DNA from 2 places in the Streptomyces sp. NPDC093600 genome. Region 1 is predicted to be linked to the other one. Evidence: riboswitches for the same ligand, from Rfam matches in the RefSeq annotation. Region 1 holds a riboswitch; the other holds the start of a gene.
The links. A riboswitch is a leader RNA that binds a small molecule or an ion and turns the genes downstream of it on or off. The one in region 1 is predicted to bind cyclic di-AMP.
Positions count from the first base shown of each region.

Region 2: another riboswitch for cyclic di-AMP. It lies ahead of ACIRB4_RS21440 (transglycosylase family protein); the one in region 1 lies ahead of ACIRB4_RS18420 (M23 family metallopeptidase).

Region 1 is NZ_JBIWIU010000007.1:16,155-24,447, reverse strand. It holds gene ACIRB4_RS18430 (MFS transporter) at 1-573, shown strand, start outside; gene ACIRB4_RS18425 (PP2C family protein-serine/threonine phosphatase) at 756-1,916, shown strand; cyclic di-AMP (ydaO/yuaA leader) riboswitch at 2,128-2,274, shown strand; gene ACIRB4_RS18420 (M23 family metallopeptidase) at 2,286-3,407, shown strand; gene ACIRB4_RS18415 (PrsW family intramembrane metalloprotease) at 3,418-4,728, opposite strand; gene trmB (tRNA (guanosine(46)-N7)-methyltransferase TrmB) at 4,868-5,656, opposite strand; gene lhgO (L-2-hydroxyglutarate oxidase) at 5,731-6,927, opposite strand; gene ACIRB4_RS18400 (MFS transporter) at 7,062-8,293, opposite strand, start outside.
Region 2 is NZ_JBIWIU010000008.1:284,261-292,553, reverse strand. It holds gene ACIRB4_RS21465 (NAD(P)/FAD-dependent oxidoreductase) at 1-1,168, opposite strand, end outside; gene ACIRB4_RS21460 (exopolyphosphatase) at 1,538-2,452, opposite strand; gene ACIRB4_RS21455 (DUF501 domain-containing protein) at 2,449-3,006, opposite strand; gene ACIRB4_RS21450 (septum formation initiator family protein) at 3,111-3,575, opposite strand; gene eno (phosphopyruvate hydratase) at 3,679-4,965, opposite strand; gene ACIRB4_RS21440 (transglycosylase family protein) at 5,307-6,002, opposite strand; cyclic di-AMP (ydaO/yuaA leader) riboswitch at 6,006-6,225, opposite strand; gene ACIRB4_RS21435 (transglycosylase family protein) at 6,440-7,444, opposite strand; gene ACIRB4_RS21430 (cytochrome P450) at 7,559-8,293, opposite strand, start outside.

The sequences.
Region 1 (8,293 bases):
TTCCGTACGGTGCTCGCCAACCGGACCTTCTGGCTCTTCTCGCTCGCGATGACGGGCTCGTACGTCCTGTCCTTCCAGGTCTATCTCGCGCTGCCGCTGGCCGCGGACAGTACGGGGGTCACGACCGCGCTGTTCGTCGTCTCGGCGCTCGTCGCCCTGGCGGGCCAGTTGCGGATCACCGCCTGGTGCAAGCGCCGGCTGACGCGCGAGCGGTGCCTGGTCCTCGGGCTCGGACTGATGGGCGCGGCCTTCCTGCTGCCGGTGGCGGCGCGCGGGGTGGTGGGGCTACTGCTGTGCGCGGCGGTCCTGGCGCTCGCGAACGCGATCCTCTACCCGTACGAGATGGACACGGTCGTCGCCCTGTCGGGCGGGCGGTGGGTGGCGACGCACTACGGCCTCTACAACACCGTCTGCGGGGTCGGCATCACGCTCGGGAACCTGGGGACCGGGGCGCTGCTCGACCTGACGGGCCGGTCGGCCACGCCCTGGCTGGTGTTGTGCGGGGTCGGTCTCGTCTGCGCGGTGGCGGTGGGGGCGCTGGCCCAGGGAGGACGGCTCGCGGCGACGGCCTGACTACGGGGGGCCGCGCCCGGGCCCCGCGGGCTCGTGCTTCCGTGCCCGCGGGCACGGGCAGGGAGGCACGGGCCCGTACCCCGGTCGGCGGAGCGGGGGTCGCCGCCCGGCGCGGCTCCCGCCACGCTGGGAAGGGCGCGGTACCGTCCGTCGCCGTGTACGGACCGGGCAGGAGAGCACAGGTGGGGCAGCAAGCGGTGGGGAGCGGGTCCTCCCCCCGGCCGCGCCCGCGCGGGGAGCGCGCGCGCCGGTTCATCCGCGCCCTGCCCCCGCTGATCATCGCGGGAGGGGCCGTCTTCGACCTGTCCACCCCGCCCGCCTTCACCGCCGCCCCGATGTTCTCGGCCGCCCCGCTCATCGCGGCCCCGTTCTTCTCGATGCTGACGACCCTGCTCACCGGGATCGCCGCCGTCCTCGTCAGCGTCGGGCTGCACGTCTACAACGACACCCTCACCGACGTCCCGGCGCTCACCGAGACCCTGACCGTCATCACGGTCTCCGCCCTCGCCCTGCTGATCAACCGCGTCGTGCGGCGCAGCGGTGAGCGGCTGGCGTCGGCCCGGGTGATCGCGGAGACGGCGCAGAAGGCGGTGCTGCCGACGCCCGCCGAGCGGATCGGCGGGCTGCAGGTCGCCGCTCGCTACGAGGCCGCGCAGGCGGACGCGTTCATCGGCGGTGATCTGTTCGCGGTCCAGGACACGCCCTACGGGGTACGGCTCGTGGTCGGCGACGTACGGGGCAAGGGGCTCGACGCGGTCGAGGCCGTCGCCGTCGTCATCGGCGCCTTCCGCGAGGCGGCCGAGCAGGAGTCGACGCTGGAGGGCGTCGCCCAGCGGCTGGAGCGGGCGCTGGCCCGCGAGGGCACCCGGCGGACCGGTCTGGACGCCGCCGAGGGGTTCACCACCGCCGTACTGGCCGAGATCCCGCGCGGCAGCGGTCTCGTACGGGTGGTGAACCGCGGGCACCCCGAGCCGCTGCTGCTCCACGCGGACGGGAAGCTGACCCTGCTGGCGCCGAGCGAGCCGGCGCTGCCGCTCGGTCTGGGCGAGCTGGCCGCGTGGCCGGACCGGGCCGACGAGGCGCCGTACCCGCCGGGCGCCACGCTGCTGCTGTACACCGACGGGCTCTCCGAGGCGCGTGACGCCACAGGAGCCTTCTACGATCCCGCCGAGCGGCTCGCCGGGCGGATCTTCCCGGGGCCGGAGGCGCTCCTGGACGCGCTCGTCGACGATGTGCGGCGCTACACCGGGGGCGGGACGACGGACGACATGGCGCTGCTGGCCGTGAGCCGCCCGACGCGGGGGCAGCCGGAGCGGCGGCGGACGATGCCCGTGGTGCCGTGACCATCCGTAGTCACAAGGTGCCACTCCGATAACAATTGACACACCGTCAGGTTCGCGTCGTTCGCCGGGCGTTTACTGAAGCAGGGTCAAGTCGGGCCATTCTCCCGCAATCTCGCTAATGATCAACCGGAACGGCTTGGAATCAGGACCCTCTGTCTATTAACGTTCGATAACGCAGCGCGGTCGTCCCAGCCGTCGCAAGAGACGGCACCGTGCGCACGCGCCGAATCCTGAAAAGGAACCGGGGAACCACCAATTGGGGTGAATCGGGCAGCCTCGCATCCGTGCGAGATGCCCGTAGGAGACCTTCCTGCTCCGAACCCGTCAGCTAACCCGGTAGGCGAGAAGGAAGGAAAGGAGCGCGCCTTCGTGGCGTCCAACACCCCTGCCCCCGAAGCCCCCTTCGACGCGTTCGGTGCCTCGGGTGCCCCCGGGGCGGACCCCGGGACAGGCGCGTGGGAGGAGTGGAATCCCACCGAGGACTCGCTCCGTCAGCAGGCGCGATCCGGCGCCGGCGGCCGTCATCGCGTCGTCAAGCAGCGCTCCAACTTCGCCCGTTCCTCCACCGTCCTGGGCGTCGGTGTCATCGCCGCCGTCGGCGCGGGCGGCCTGGCCACCGCGCAGGAGAAGCCCGCCGTCTCCATATCCCTTCCCGACCTCGGCCTCCCGGACGCCTCCGCGCTGCCCGGCGTCGGCCAGCTGATCGCCGACGCGAACGACGGGGACGGCGCGAACGGCGGGACCGACGGTGGGGACGGCTCGGGCTCCGGTACGAACAACCCCCTGCCGCTCACCGCCACCCTCGCCCTGGACGCCGAGGGCAGCGGGGGCACGGACGCCTCGGCCACCGCGTCCACCGCCGACGCCGGCGAGGCGCTGCGCGCCCGCATCCTCCAGCAGGCCGAGCAGCAGCAGGTGTCCGCCGACGCCGCCGAGAAGGCCGCGGCGGAGAAGGCGGCAGCCGAGAAGGCCGCCGAAGAGGCCGCCGCCAAGGCGAGCGCCGCCGAGAAGGCGGCCGCCGAGGCGAAGAAGAAGGCCGAGGAGGAGGCCGCGGCGAAGGCCGAGGCCGAGCGCCTGGCCAAGCTCGCCGCCAGTTACGCCCTGCCGACCTCCTCGTACACCATCACCTCCACCTTCGGTGAGTCCGGCTCGATGTGGTCCTCCGGCTACCACACCGGCCTCGACCTCGCGGCCCCCACCGGCACTCCGGTCAAGGCCGTCCACGGCGGCACCATCAAGTCCGCCGGCTGGTCGGGCTCGTACGGCTACCGGATCGTCCTGGAACTGGCGGACGGTACGGAGGTCTGGTACTGCCACCTGTCGTCCATGACGGTCGGCGCGGGGCAGTCCGTGGGCACCGGCGAGACCATCGGCCGCGTGGGCGCGACCGGCAACGTCACCGGCCCCCACCTCCACCTGGAGGTCCACACCGCGGGCGGCTCCGGCGTGGACCCGTCGGCCTGGCTGCGCGGCAAGGGCCTGAACCTCTGACCGGTGCCGGTCAGCTCCGGTACGGGTTGTAGCCGCCGTAGTCGAGGTACTGCGGCGGCGCCCACACCCGGCCGGTGGCCCGCGCCGCGTACGTCAGCGCGGGAGAGGCGACCGCCTTGCGCTGCCAGAGGTGGTGCAGCAGCTCCTGCTCGCGGGCGGTGAAGTCCTCCTCCGCCGTCCCCCGCTCGGCCCGGGCGCGCAGAAAGGCGAGGCTGGTCGCGAACGCCTCGTACTCCCCGACCGCCTGCGCCGCCGGCTTGCCGTACGTACGGGCGGCGAAGTCGCGGGCCACCGAGCGGGCCCGCATGGAGGAGAGCGCGAGCGGTTCGGCGGGGGACAGCCAGCCGGCCGCCGCGTACGCCGGGAGCTGCCCGGATATGGTGCGCAGCTCCTTCTGCCGGCTCCATATCGCCAGCCAGGTCAGCAGCCCGAAGACCGGCACCATGAACATGCCGTACACCAGGAAGAAGCCCCACGGTCCGAAGACGGCCGAGCCGTTCCACAGGGCGTGCGTGCCCATGGCGAGGACCAGGCCGGTCAGCGGCAGCAGGATCCGGCGGACGCGCCGGCGGCGGGCGGCGAGGGCGGCGAGGCCGAAGCCGAGTCCGGTGAGCACGGTGAAGAGCGGATGCGCGAACGGCGACATCACGATCCGTACGAAGAACGTTCCGGCGGTCACGGAGCCGAGGCCCGAGCCGCCGAACTCCTGGTCCTCGCCGAAGGCGTTGCCGAGATAGAGGATGTTCTCGGTGAAGGCGAAGCCGGTGGCGGTGAAGCCGGCGACGACGACTCCGTCGAGGAGGCCGGTGAAGTCCCGTCTGCGGAAGAGGAAGACCAGCAGGATGGCGGCGGCCTTCGCGCTCTCCTCGACCACGGGCGCGACGGCGGTGGCGCCGAGGGTGTCCGCGGACGCCGGGTCGGCGGTCGCGGTGGCGATCCAGCGGACCGCGAAGGAGTTGGCGAGGATCGCGACGAGCGCGGCGGCGAAGGCGCCCCAGGCGAAGGAGAAGAGCAGGATCTTCCAGGGGCCGGGCTCCACGCGGTCGAGCCAGCGGAACGCGGCCATGAGGAGCGGCACGGGCAGCACGGCCAGGCCGAGTCCGACCAGGAACCCCTCGGTGCCTGTCTGGTCCCGCACCAGCGCCAGGATCACCAGGGCGCAGAGCGCGAGCACCGTGATCACGGCGACGGCCCGGACCGCCTTGCCGCGCCAGAAGGCGCGCCGGGGCCGGTAGCGCCACTGGGCACGACCGGGGACGCCGGGGAAGGCCGGCTCCTCGGTTTCCCGGGCGGGAACGGGGGCGGGGGCGGGGTTCGACACGTAAGCGACCCTAACCAGACCCACCGACAGCCTGCGCGGGAGTTCTACTTCCTGTGGAAAAGCAGCCCCTGTGGAAAAGCAGCCCTGCGGAGAAGCAGTCCTGCTCCCTGTGGAGAACCAGGCCTGTGGAAAAGCGGCCCTACTTCCTGCGGAAAAGCAGGTCGTGCACGACGTGGCCCTTGTCCAAGCCCTGTCCTTCGAAGCGGGTGAGGGGGCGGAACGCGGGGCGGGGGGCGTAGCCGCCGTCGGGCTGGGTGTTCGCGAAGTCGGGATGCGCGGAGAGCACCTCCAGCATCTGCTCGGCGTACTCCTCCCAGTCCGTGGCGCAGTGCAGGACGGCCCCGGGCTTCATCCGGGTCGCGAGGAGCGTGAGGAACTCCGGCTGGATGAGGCGCCGCTTGTGGTGGCGCTTCTTGGGCCAGGGGTCCGGGAAGTAGACGCGGCACCCGTCGAGGGCGTCGGGGGCGAGCATCTCGCGCAGCAGGATGATCGCGTCACCGTTGGCGACCCGGACGTTCTCGAGCCCGTTGCGGTCGGCGAGACCGAGGAGGTTGCCCTGCCCGGGGGTGTGGACGTCCACGGCGAGGATGCCGGTGCCGGGGTCGGCGGCGGCCATCTGCGCGGTGGCCTCGCCCATTCCGAAGCCGATCTCCAGGACGACGGGAAGCCCGCCGAACATCTCCTTCAGGTCGAGGACCCGCTTGCCGTCGATGTCCAGGCCCCAGTCGGGCCAGCGCTTGAGCATCGCCTCGGCCTGCCCCGCGGTGACGCGGCTGCGCCGGGGCTGGAAGCTGCGGATACGCCGCTCGTGGTGCGATCCGGCGGGATCGGGCAGGGGCCCCTCACCGGCGGCGAACATCCGGCTGCCCCGCCGCGCGACGACGGGCTCGGCGAGGGACTGCGGAACGTTTTCACGGGACTCAGACACAATGCGGCAATTCTACGGGGCCGGGGGCTGAGGCCCTGTCCGGCGAAGAGGCATGCCCCCATGACCGGGGGCGGCTACAACATCGACAGTGCCCTTGCCGCCACCTCTCGGCCGATCGGGAGGGACGCCGTCGCGGCCGGCGAAGGCGCGTTCAGGACGTGCACCGTCCGCGAGGCCTCCTTGATCAGGAAGTCGTCGACCAGGGTGCCGTCCCGCAGTACCGCCTGTGCGCGCACGCCCGCCGCGGCACGCCGCAGGTCGCGCTCCTCCACGATCGGCAACAGTCTGCGCACCGCCTCCGTGAAGGCCCGCTTCGACAGGGAACGCCGCAGCTCACCGGCTCCGTACCGCCAGTGCTCCCGGGCGATCGCCCATGACCCCGGCCACGCCAGCGTCCCCGCGAGGTCCCCCGGCCGGACGACCGACCAGCCGTATCCCTCCCGGGCCAGGGCGGGCACCGCGTTCGGCCCGACATGCACGCCACCGTCGATGCCCCGCGTCAGGTGCACCCCGAGGAAGGGGAACGCCGGGTCGGGAACCGGATACACCAGGCCGCGGACGAGCGACGCGTCCGCCAGTTCGTAGTACTCACCGCGGAAGGGGACGATCCGCATGCCCGGGTCGTCGCCGGCGAGCCGGGCCACCCGGTCGCAGTGGAGCCCCGCGCAGTTCACCAGGACCCGGCCCCGCAGCACGGCGCCGGCCGCCGTGCGGACGGCCACACCCCACGGCCGCCGGTCGACCGCCGTGACCTCCGCGCCGTACAGGATCCGGGCCCCGGACGCCTCGGCGAGCCGCGCCGCCACCGCGCCGTAGTCACAGATCCCCGTGGTGCCGACGTGGATCGCCGCGAGGCCCCGCACTCGGGGCTCGTACTCGGTGATCTGCGCCGGCCCGAGCTCCCGCACCGGAATGCCGTTCTCCCGGCCGCGCTGCACGAGCGCGTGCAGCCGCGGCAGCTCCTCGCGGTCGGTGGCGACGATGAGCTTGCCCGTGACCTCGTACGGAAGGTCGTACTCCGCGCAGAACTTGACCATCTCGGCTGCGCCCGCGACCGCGAACCGTGCCTTCAGGGACCCCGGGCGGTAGTAGATCCCGCTGTGGATCACACCGCTGTTGCGCCCCGTCTGGTGGCGGGCCGGGCCGTGCTCCTTCTCCAGGACGGTGACCCGGGTGCCGGGCGCGGCGCGCGTCAGGGCGTACGCCGTCGCCAGGCCGACGATTCCGCCGCCGACGACGAGCACGTCGCAGTCCACGTCCCGCACGGACACCCGCACCACCTCCCACCCCGATAGTGCACTGGCCCACTGACAAAGCCGCTAAACCCGGTGGGACACGCGTCACGCCGGGCCCAGGCCGGGCTCAGGCCGGATTCACGCCGGACCCACGCCGGACTCCGCCAGGCTCACGCCGGAGCCATCAGGAGCGGCCGGGCCCGCTCCCGCAGCTCCATGACCCGGGGCTCGTCCCCGTACGGTTCGAGCCGGTGCAGCAGATCGCGTACGTACTCGGTGGTCCGGGCGGACGAGATCCGGCCCGCCACCTCCACCGCGCGCGTGCCCGCCGCGCAGGCCGCGTCCAGATTGCCCGACTCCAGCTCGGCCACCGCCGACACCACGAGCCGCAGCCCGTGCGAACGGACGTACTCCTCCGTCGGCCGGGAGAGCGCCTGCTCGGTGAAGCGGCGCACCTGGCGCGGCGCCTTCAGGTCGCGGTAGCACTCGGCGGCGTCGGCGCAGAACCGGTCGTACGAGTAGAAGCCGAGCCAGGACGGGTCGGCGTCGCCCTCCCGCGAGCGCTCAAGCCAGCCCTCGGCCGCCTTGAGCGCGGCCGCGGCCGCCGCGCCGTCGTTCGCCTTGGCGTGCGCCCGCGCCTCGACGAGCCGGAAGAAGGACATGGTGCGGGCCGTGGCGAGCCCGCGGTTGCGCTCCAGGGCGGCCTGGGCGAGGTCCACGCCCTCGTCGGCGAAGCCCCGGTAGGTGGCCTGCAGCGACATCGAGGCGAGGACATAGCCGCCGAGCGGCACGTCGGCGGCGGCGCGCGCGAGGCGCAGCGCCTGGATGTAGTAGCGCTGGGCGGCCTCCTGCTGACCGGTGTCGAAGGCCATCCAGCCGGCCAGCCGGGTCAGCTCCGCCGTGGCGCCGAACAGGGCCCGTCCGACCTCGTCGGAGTACGAGCCGAGCAGCAGCGGTGCGGCGTCGACGCGTAAGCACTCCGGGACCATGGAGGAACGCCAGTCGCCGCCCCCGTACTTCGAGTCCCAGCGGCGCGCGTCCTCCGCGGCCTCGCGGAGCTTGGCGACGTCGCTGTGGCCCACGCGCGCGTGGAGGCCGGTCTCCGGCCCGTCGGCCGGCCCCTCGGGCCCGGCGGCGGGACGGTGCGGCAGCCGCTCCACGGAGGAGTCGGCGGGTGTGATCAGCCACCGGGAGGCGGGGGTCGCGTAGGCGCTGACCGCGAAGGATCCGGCCAGCGACTGCCAGATCCCGCCACCTCCGGCCCGTCGACCGGCGAGATCCAGCCGGTACAGCTCGGTGGCCGAGCGGACCGCCTCGCCCACGTCACGGGGGAAGGCGAGCCCCACCTCGGGCGCCGGGTCGGCGTCGGCGAGGCCTATCTCGTGCAGCGGCACCGGCCGGC
Region 2 (8,293 bases), on a different contig from region 1:
CGAGACGGCCCTTGAGCTTGATCTTCATCTTGCCCATGACGATCATCGCGACGCCCTTGTGCAGGCCGAGGCCGGCGACCGCGCCCTTGTTGGCGTGGCTGTACTCCTTCTGCGGGAAGCCCCGCATGCCGGAGACCACGTTGTCGCCGAGGACCTTCGCCTGGCGCAGCGCGTGCTGGGCGTTCGGCGGGCACCAGGCGTTCTCCACGCCGGCCTTGCGGGCGGCGAGGTCCGGAACCTGGGCGTTGTCGCCCGCGGTCCAGATGTAGTCGGTGCCGGTGACCTGGAGGGTCGGCTGGGCGTCCACGTGCCCGCGCGGGCCGAGCGGGAGGCCGAAGCGGGACAGCGCCGGGTTGGGCTTGACGCCCGCGGTCCACACGATCGTGTTGGAGTCGACCTCAAGGCCGTTCTTCAGCACGACGTGACCGTCGACGCAGGAGTCCATCGACGTCGAGAGGTAGATCTCGACGCCGCGGCTCTCCAGGTGCTCCTTGCCCCAGCGGCCCAGCTCCGGGCCCACCTCGGGAAGGATCTTGTCGGCGGCGTCGACCAGGATGAAGCGCATGTCCTCGCGCTTCACGTTGGTGTAGTACTTCGCCGCGTCGCGGGCCATGTCCTCGACCTCGCCGATGGTCTCCGCACCGGCGAAGCCGCCGCCCACGAAGACGAAGGTCAGCGCCTTGCGGCGGACCTCCTCGTCGGCCGTCGAGTCGGCCTTGTCCAGCTGCTCCAGGACGTGGTTGCGCAGGCCGATGGCCTCCTCCACGCCCTTCATGCCGATGCCCTGCTCGGCGAGGCCGGGGATCGGGAAGGTGCGGGAGACCGCGCCCATCGCGATGACGAGGTAGTCGAAGGGAAGGTCGTAGGCCTCGCCGACGAGCGGCGCGACCGTGGCGACCTTGCGGTCCTGGTCGATGCTGGTGACACGACCGGTGAGCACCTCGGCTCCGCGCACGACGCGTCGCAGCGGGACGACGACGTGACGCGGCGAGATGCTGCCTGCGGCGGCTTCGGGGAGGAAGGGCTGGTACGTCATGTACGACCGCGGGTCGACGACCGTGACGGTCGCCTCGCCGAAACGCATCTTCTTCAGAATGCGTCGAGCCGCGTACAGGCCTACGTACCCACCGCCTACTACGAGGATCCTGGGACGCTCCGTGGTGCTCATGCCATCGAGTATCCACCCCTCTGAGGGGGGTCGCTCGTGCGCCCCTTCACAAGGTTCTGGGGGAGCTCTGCTACACTGCGCGGCCCACGTGACCCAGGTCATGGTGCAGCAAAGGAACCGCGGTGTTACGGCGGACGTTGTTCACCCCGGTTGAACTGGCCCGGAGAGCCCTCGGTAACCCTGAACCACGAGGTGCGTTCACACGATGGAAACAGAGTGCGAACGGGGCTGCGAACCTACGAAAGCACCCCGGCAGGGGCCTCGCGGGCCGTGAAGACCCTCGATGACCCCCGTCGGGGCGCTTTTCCTTGTGAAGAACTTCACGAAGTTTTCCGACGGTCCGTCGCCGGACGTGGCGCGGTGCGCCCGTTATGCCACGGACAGGGCGATTCCGTCGAGGATGTCGTGCTCGCTGACGACGACCTCCGGGGCCCCCGTGCGCTCCATGATCTCCAGCAGGACCAGGGCTCCGGCGGCGATGACGTCGACCCGGCCGGGGTGCATGACGGGGATCGCGGCCCGCTCGTCATGCGTCGAGGCGAGCAGCCGGCCGGTGACCTCGGCGACCTGGTCGCGGGAGATCCGCGAGTGGTGGATCTTCGTGGAGTCGTACTCCGGGAGCCCGAGCGCGATGGCGGCGACGGTCGTCACCGATCCGGCGAGCCCGACGAGCGTACGGGCCTCGCTGATCGGCACCGTCCTCTCGGCCAGGTCCAGCGCGGCCCGGATGTCGGCGCGAACGGCCTCGATCTCGGCCGGCGCCGGCGGATCGCTGCGGACGTGCCGCTCGGTCAGGCGCACGCAGCCGATGTCGACGGAACGGGCCGCCTCGACGTGCCGGGCGCCGACGACGAACTCCGTGGAGCCGCCGCCGATGTCCACGACCAGACAGCGGTCGGTGCCGTGCAGCTCGGCTGTGGCGCCGGTGAAGGAGAACTCCGCCTCCTGGTCGCCGCTGATCACCTCGGGCTCGACGCCCAGGATCTCCACCACGCCCTTGACGAACTCGTCCCGGTTCTCGGCGTCCCGCGAGGCGGAGGTGGCCACGAAACGGAGCCTCTCGGCGCCGAGCTCCTCGATGACGGCGGCGTACTCCCGGCACGCCGCGAAGGTCCGCTCCAGGGCCTCGGGCGCGAGCCGGCCGGTCCTGTCGACACCCTGACCGAGCCGGACGATCGTCATCCGCCGGTCCAGCTCGATCAGCTCTCCCGTCTCGGGGTGGACGTCGGCGACGAGGAGGCGGATGGAGTTCGTCCCGCAGTCGATGCCCGCGACCCGCGTCATTCGGCGGCCCCCTTCTCCGTCTCCTCCGTCTTCTCCTCCGCGCAGGGCGTGACGCAGGGGCCCTTGGCCCACCACTCCGGCAGCATCGCGATCGCCTCGTCGCCCAGCGGGTTGACCCCGGGGCCGGCGGCCAGCGAGTGGCCGACCAGGACGTGCAGGCACTTCACCCGGTCCGGCATGCCGCCGGCGCTCGGGAAGCCCTCCAGGACCTCGATGGCGTCACGGCGGGCGATGTAGTCCTCGTGCGCGGCCCGGTAGGCGGCGGCCAGCTCCGGGTCCGTGGCGAGCCGGGCCTGCATCTCCTTCATCACGCCGTTGGCCTCCAGGGTGCCGATGGCGGAGGCGGCGCGCGGACAGGTCAGGTAGTACGTCGTGGGGAACGGGGTGCCGTCCGGGAGCCGCGGCGCGGTCTCCACGACGTCCGGGTTGCCGCACGGGCAGCGGTGCGCGATGGCGCGCAGACCCCGGGGCGGGCGGCCGAGCTGCGCCTCGAAGGCGGCGACGTCCGCCTCGGTGGGCTCGGTGCGGGGGGTCTGCGGAGGGGGCGTTTCCATGCGTGCGTCTGTCTTCTCGTCGAGGGGCGGTTCGGTGGGTGGTGCGGTGCGCGGCGCGGTCGGCCGTGCGAGGTGCCGTCACACCATCATCTCGCGCCGCCGGGTCAGCGTGGCGCGTCGGCGCGGTCGACGCCGTTCCAGAGGTTGGAGTACCAGGGGGTGCCCGCCTCGGCCTGCTCGGCGCGGCGGGCCCGCTCCGCCTCGGGGTCGTTCACGGTGAAGCCGGTCTCGCCGGGCATGACGTAGTGCAGGTGCTCACGGGCGAGGCGGCGGACGTACGCCGGGTCCTGGAGCCGGGCCTTCTCGTCCCGCAGCTCCTCGACCCGCTCGGCGGCCTCGGCGGCCTGGCGCTCCTGTTCGGCGATCTCGCCCTGCTGGGAGACGTACTGGCGCATGGGGTAGGCGAGTGCCACCACCAGCGAGCAGACGACGAGCGCGAGGAAGGCCGCGCGGCCGGTGAGCCGGGAGCGGCGGGCCTGGCGGCGGGTCTGGGAGCGGTAGACACGGGCGGCGGTCTGCTCGCCGAGCAGCTTGATCCTGGTCGCGGTCGAGAACCGGTCCCGGGCCATGTGCGCGCCTCCCCTTTACGTACGAACGTCCCCGCACACGGTACGGGACCGGGTGCGGGGACGTATGTACGACGGGCTGTCGGACAGCCTGTCGGACGGGCTGTCAGCCCTTGAAGCGCGGGAACGCGCTGCGGCCGGCGTACACCGCGGCGTCGTCGAGGATCTCCTCGATGCGCAGCAGCTGGTTGTACTTGGCGACGCGCTCGGAGCGGGCCGGGGCGCCGGTCTTGATCTGGCCGCAGTTGGTGGCGACGGCGAGGTCGGCGATGGTGACGTCCTCGGTCTCGCCGGAGCGGTGGGACATCATGCACTTGAAGCCGTTGCGCTGGGCCAGCTCGACGGCGTCCAGGGTCTCGGTCAGCGAACCGATCTGGTTGACCTTGACCAGCAGGGCGTTGGCGGAGCCCTCCTCGATACCGCGGGCCAGGCGCTCCGGGTTGGTGACGAACAGGTCGTCGCCGACGAGCTGCACCTTGGTGCCCAGCTTCTCGGTGATGGCCTTCCAGCCGGCCCAGTCGTCCTCGAACAGCGGGTCCTCGATGGAGACCAGCGGGTAGGAGGCGACGAGCTCCTCGTAGTACTCGGTCATCTCGGCGGCCGAGCGGGACTTGCCCTCGAACTCGTACGAGCCGTCCTTGTAGAACTCGGAGGCGGCGCAGTCGAGCGCCAGCGCGATGTCCTTGCCCGGGACGTAGCCGGCCTGCTTGATGGCCTCGACGATGAGGTCGAGCGCGGCGCGGTTGGAGTCCAGGTTCGGGGCGAAGCCGCCCTCGTCACCGAGGCCGGTGGACAGGCCCTTGGTCTTCAGGACGGACTTGAGGGTGTGGTAGACCTCGGTGCCCCAGCGCAGGGCCTCGGAGAAGGACTCCGCGCCGATCGGGGCGATCATGAACTCCTGGATGTCCACGTTGGAGTCGGCGTGCGAGCCGCCGTTCAGGATGTTCATCATCGGAACGGGCAGCAGGTGCGCGTTCGGGCCGCCGAGGTAGCGGAAGAGCGGCAGGTCGGACGCCTCGGAGGCGGCGTGCGCGACGGCGAGGGAGACGCCGAGGATGGCGTTGGCGCCGAGCGAGGACTTGTCCGGGGTGGCGTCCAGGTCGAACATCGCCTGGTCGATCAGGCGCTGCTCGGTGGCGTCGTAGCCGACGAGCTCCGGGCCGATCTGCTCGATGACGGCGAGGACGGCCTTCTCGACACCCTTGCCCTGGTAGCGGTTCGGGTCACCGTCGCGGAGCTCGAGGGCCTCGAACGCACCGGTGGAGGCACCGGACGGAACAGCAGCACGGCCGGTGCTGCCGTCGTCGAGGCCGACCTCGACCTCGACCGTGGGGTTGCCTCGGGAGTCCAGGATTTCCCGGGCTACGACGACGTCGATGGACGGCACGAGCATCTCCTTCTGGGATGTGAAGCTAGATGTGACGCATGCGGTGCAGGGTCTCTTTGGCCTTGCGACAAGAGCCTAACCGGCTCCCGGCCTCCAGCCAGCCGGGCGCCCGCCCGCTGGGACGAAAAAGGACCCAAGGGCATGCATCTATGGACGAACGACCTCAGAACTACTGGACGGTAACGAGGCGGGAGCCTTGGCGGGCGGGGCTCGAACGCGCGGAACCCCGGTCCGGCGCGCACGGGGGAAGGGCGCGCCGGACCGGGGTGGTCACCGCGGGAGGGTCGTGGGGGCGAGACGCCCCCCGGGACCCGTGTGAGCCGCCGGACTCACGCGGGCCGCCTGACTCACTTCAGGTGGAGCTGCTGGCCCGGGTAGATCAGGTCGGCGTCGTCGACGATGTCCTTGTTGAGCTCGAAGAGCTTCGCCCAGCCGCCCTTGACGTCGTGCGCGGCGGCGATCTTGCTCAGCGTGTCGCCGGTCACGACCTTGTACTCGCCGTCACCCTTCGCGACCTTCTTGCCGGTCGGGGTGGTGACGGTCTTCTTCGACTCGGCCTTCTTGGGCGCGGCCTTCGGCGCGGTGCGCGACTCGCTGCGGGTCGTCGGCTGCTCGGCCTGACGCTCCTGCTGCGCGGGGGCGGCCTGCTCGGCGGAGCCGCCGTTGTACGCGGCGCTGGAGAGGCCCACGCCGCAGCTCGGCCAGGCACCCTTGCCCTGGCCGGCCAGGACCTTCTCGGCGACCGCTATCTGCTGCGACTTGGAGGCCTTGTCGGCGGTGGAGGCGTACGCGGTACCGCCGTAGGCGGCCCAGGTGGAGGCCGAGAACTGCAGGCCGCCGTAGTAGCCGTTGCCCGTGTTGATGGACCAGTTGCCGCCGGACTCGCACTGGGCGACGGCGTCCCACTCGGAGGCGGTGGCGGCCGAGGCGGACCCGGCGGTCATCAGCGGGGCGGCGACGGCGACACCGGCGACGCCGACGAGTGCGACGGCGCGGGTGGCCTTGGAAGCACGGCGGTGCTTGCCCTTACCGGAAAGCAGCATGCGATTTCTCCTCACCGACGCCTGCGAGGTGAGCTGTCGGGTTCGGACCAAGTGAGTTGTCCGGCCGCGTGACCAGCACGCGGCTCCACCCCAAGCCGGCCTTCCGTCCGTCTGTCTCGACGGCCGGGAACCGGCGCTTACCTTGGGTCCCCCGCTCCTGCCTACGGCGCTTGCGCGACGACTGTTCCCATCAACCGACGGCAGGATTCGGCGTTTCGGTCGACGGGGCCCGCGGTGGCGAGCGGTCACGACCGTAGACACAGACCCCCGCGAAGTTCAAAGACGTCTATAGGGGAGAAATCGCCCTTACTTGCCCTGTACCGAACAGCGTTTGCGCAGGTGAGAGGTGACGGAAGCAAAGTTTGCGGACGGAACACGCCGGTCGCGACAAAGAGACCCATGTCTCACTTGGCCAGAACCGGACATAAGCTGCCGAACTAGCCCTGCGCAGGGGCGGTTTCGGGCGTCAGGTCGAGGCTCTGACCAGGGAGGATGAGATCCGGATCGCCGCCCACCGTCCGGCGGTTGGCGTCATAGAGGGCGGTCCAGCCGCCGGGGAGCTCGTTCTCCTGAGCGATCTCGGCGAGATTGTCTCCGGGCTTGACGGTGTATTCGTCCGCAGTGCCCTGAGTGTCCGTATTCTCCGCACCCGTACCGGCGGTCACCTCACCTGTCACTCCGTCAGTCCCCGCGGACGGCGAGGCGTGGCGACCGGTTTCTCCGCTGCTGTCCGCAATGCCCGTCTCTTCGGGAGCGGCGTCGCCACGGTGCTTGCCGGTGCCGGGGGCGGCCGGCGCGGACGGCGTGACCGATGCCCCGGGGGCGGTGGGGGACGGCGTGACGGCGCCCGTCGAGGCGTCCGGCGTCGCGGGCGCGGTGGGGGCGGCGGGAGTGGCCGGGACGGTCCCGGGGGCCGTCGGGGCGGTCGGGAGGACCTCGGGAGCCGTCGGGGCAGCCTCGGTGGCCGTCGGGGCGATCGGAAGGCCCGTGGTGCGGTTCGACTCCTCGACCGGGCCCGTGGGCTCCTCCGGCACGAGGGCCGGCCCGGGGTCGACCTCGGGGGCGGTGCCGTCGTTCGTCAGGCCGGCGATCGGGGCGCAGGTGTCCCACTCCGTGCCGCCGGCGGCGAACGCCTTCTCGGCCACCACGATCTGCTGCGCACGGCTGGCCAGGTCGGCGCTGGAGGCGTACGCGAGGCCGCCGTGCCGCTCCCAGGTCTCCTGGGTGAACTGGAGCCCGCCGTAGAGCCCGTTGCCGAAGTTGGCGCTCCACAGGCCGCCCGACTCGCACTCGGCCACCCGGTCCCAGGTGGCGGCGTCGGCGGCGGAGGCGGAGCCCGCACCGAGCAGCGGCAGCGCGAGGGCCGATCCGGTCACGCCTGCGGCGACGACGATGGCGGGGGCCTGGCGGGGTCTGCGGTGACGTCCGTTCCCGGAGCGCATGCGGAATGCCTTTCGCGTGACGGCTGAGATTGACGGTGAACGTAGCGGCATTCGAACGTCAGTCACAAGTCGATGCAGCGGAGATCACGTAAAAGTCACAGTCTTGACGGTCCGTCAGCGGACAAGGGGTTCGAACTCCATCGGAAGCGTGCGCAATCCGCGCATGATGAGCCCTCCGCGCCACCGCAGATCGGCAGGATCCACGGCAAGTCGCAGGTCCGGCAGCCGCGTCAGGAGGGTGGCGAGGGCGATCTGTCCCTCCAGCCGGGCGAGGGGGGCGCCGATGCAGTAGTGGATGCCGTGCCCGTACCCGAGGTGCTGGTTGTCGCGCCGGGACAGGTCGAGGGTGTCCGGCCGGTCGAACCGCGCCGGGTCGCGGTCGGCGGCTGCGAGTACGACCAGGACCGGGTCGCCCGCCGGGATCTCCTGCCCGCCGATGGTCAGCGGCTCCATGGCGTACCGCCAGGTGGCCAGCTCGACCGGTCCGTCGTAGCGCAACAGCTCCTCGACCCCCGTCTCCAGGAGCCCCCGCTCCCCCGCCGCGAGCGACGCCTGGAGCCGCTCCCGCTGGCCGGGGTTCCGGAGCAGGGCGTACACCCCGTTCCCCACCAGATTGACCGTGGTCTCGAAGCCGGCGAAGAGCAGGATGAAGGCCATCGCCGCGGCCTCGTTCTCGGTGAGGTGCTCCCCGTGGTCGGAGGCCTTGATGAGCCCCGAGATCAGGTCGTCCCCGGGATCGAGCCGCTTGCGGTGGATCAGCTCCGCGAGGTACCCGCGCATCTTCTTGACCGACCGCGCGACCCCGCCGCGCGGCCCTCCGCCGTGCCGGATCATCATCCCGGCCCAGTC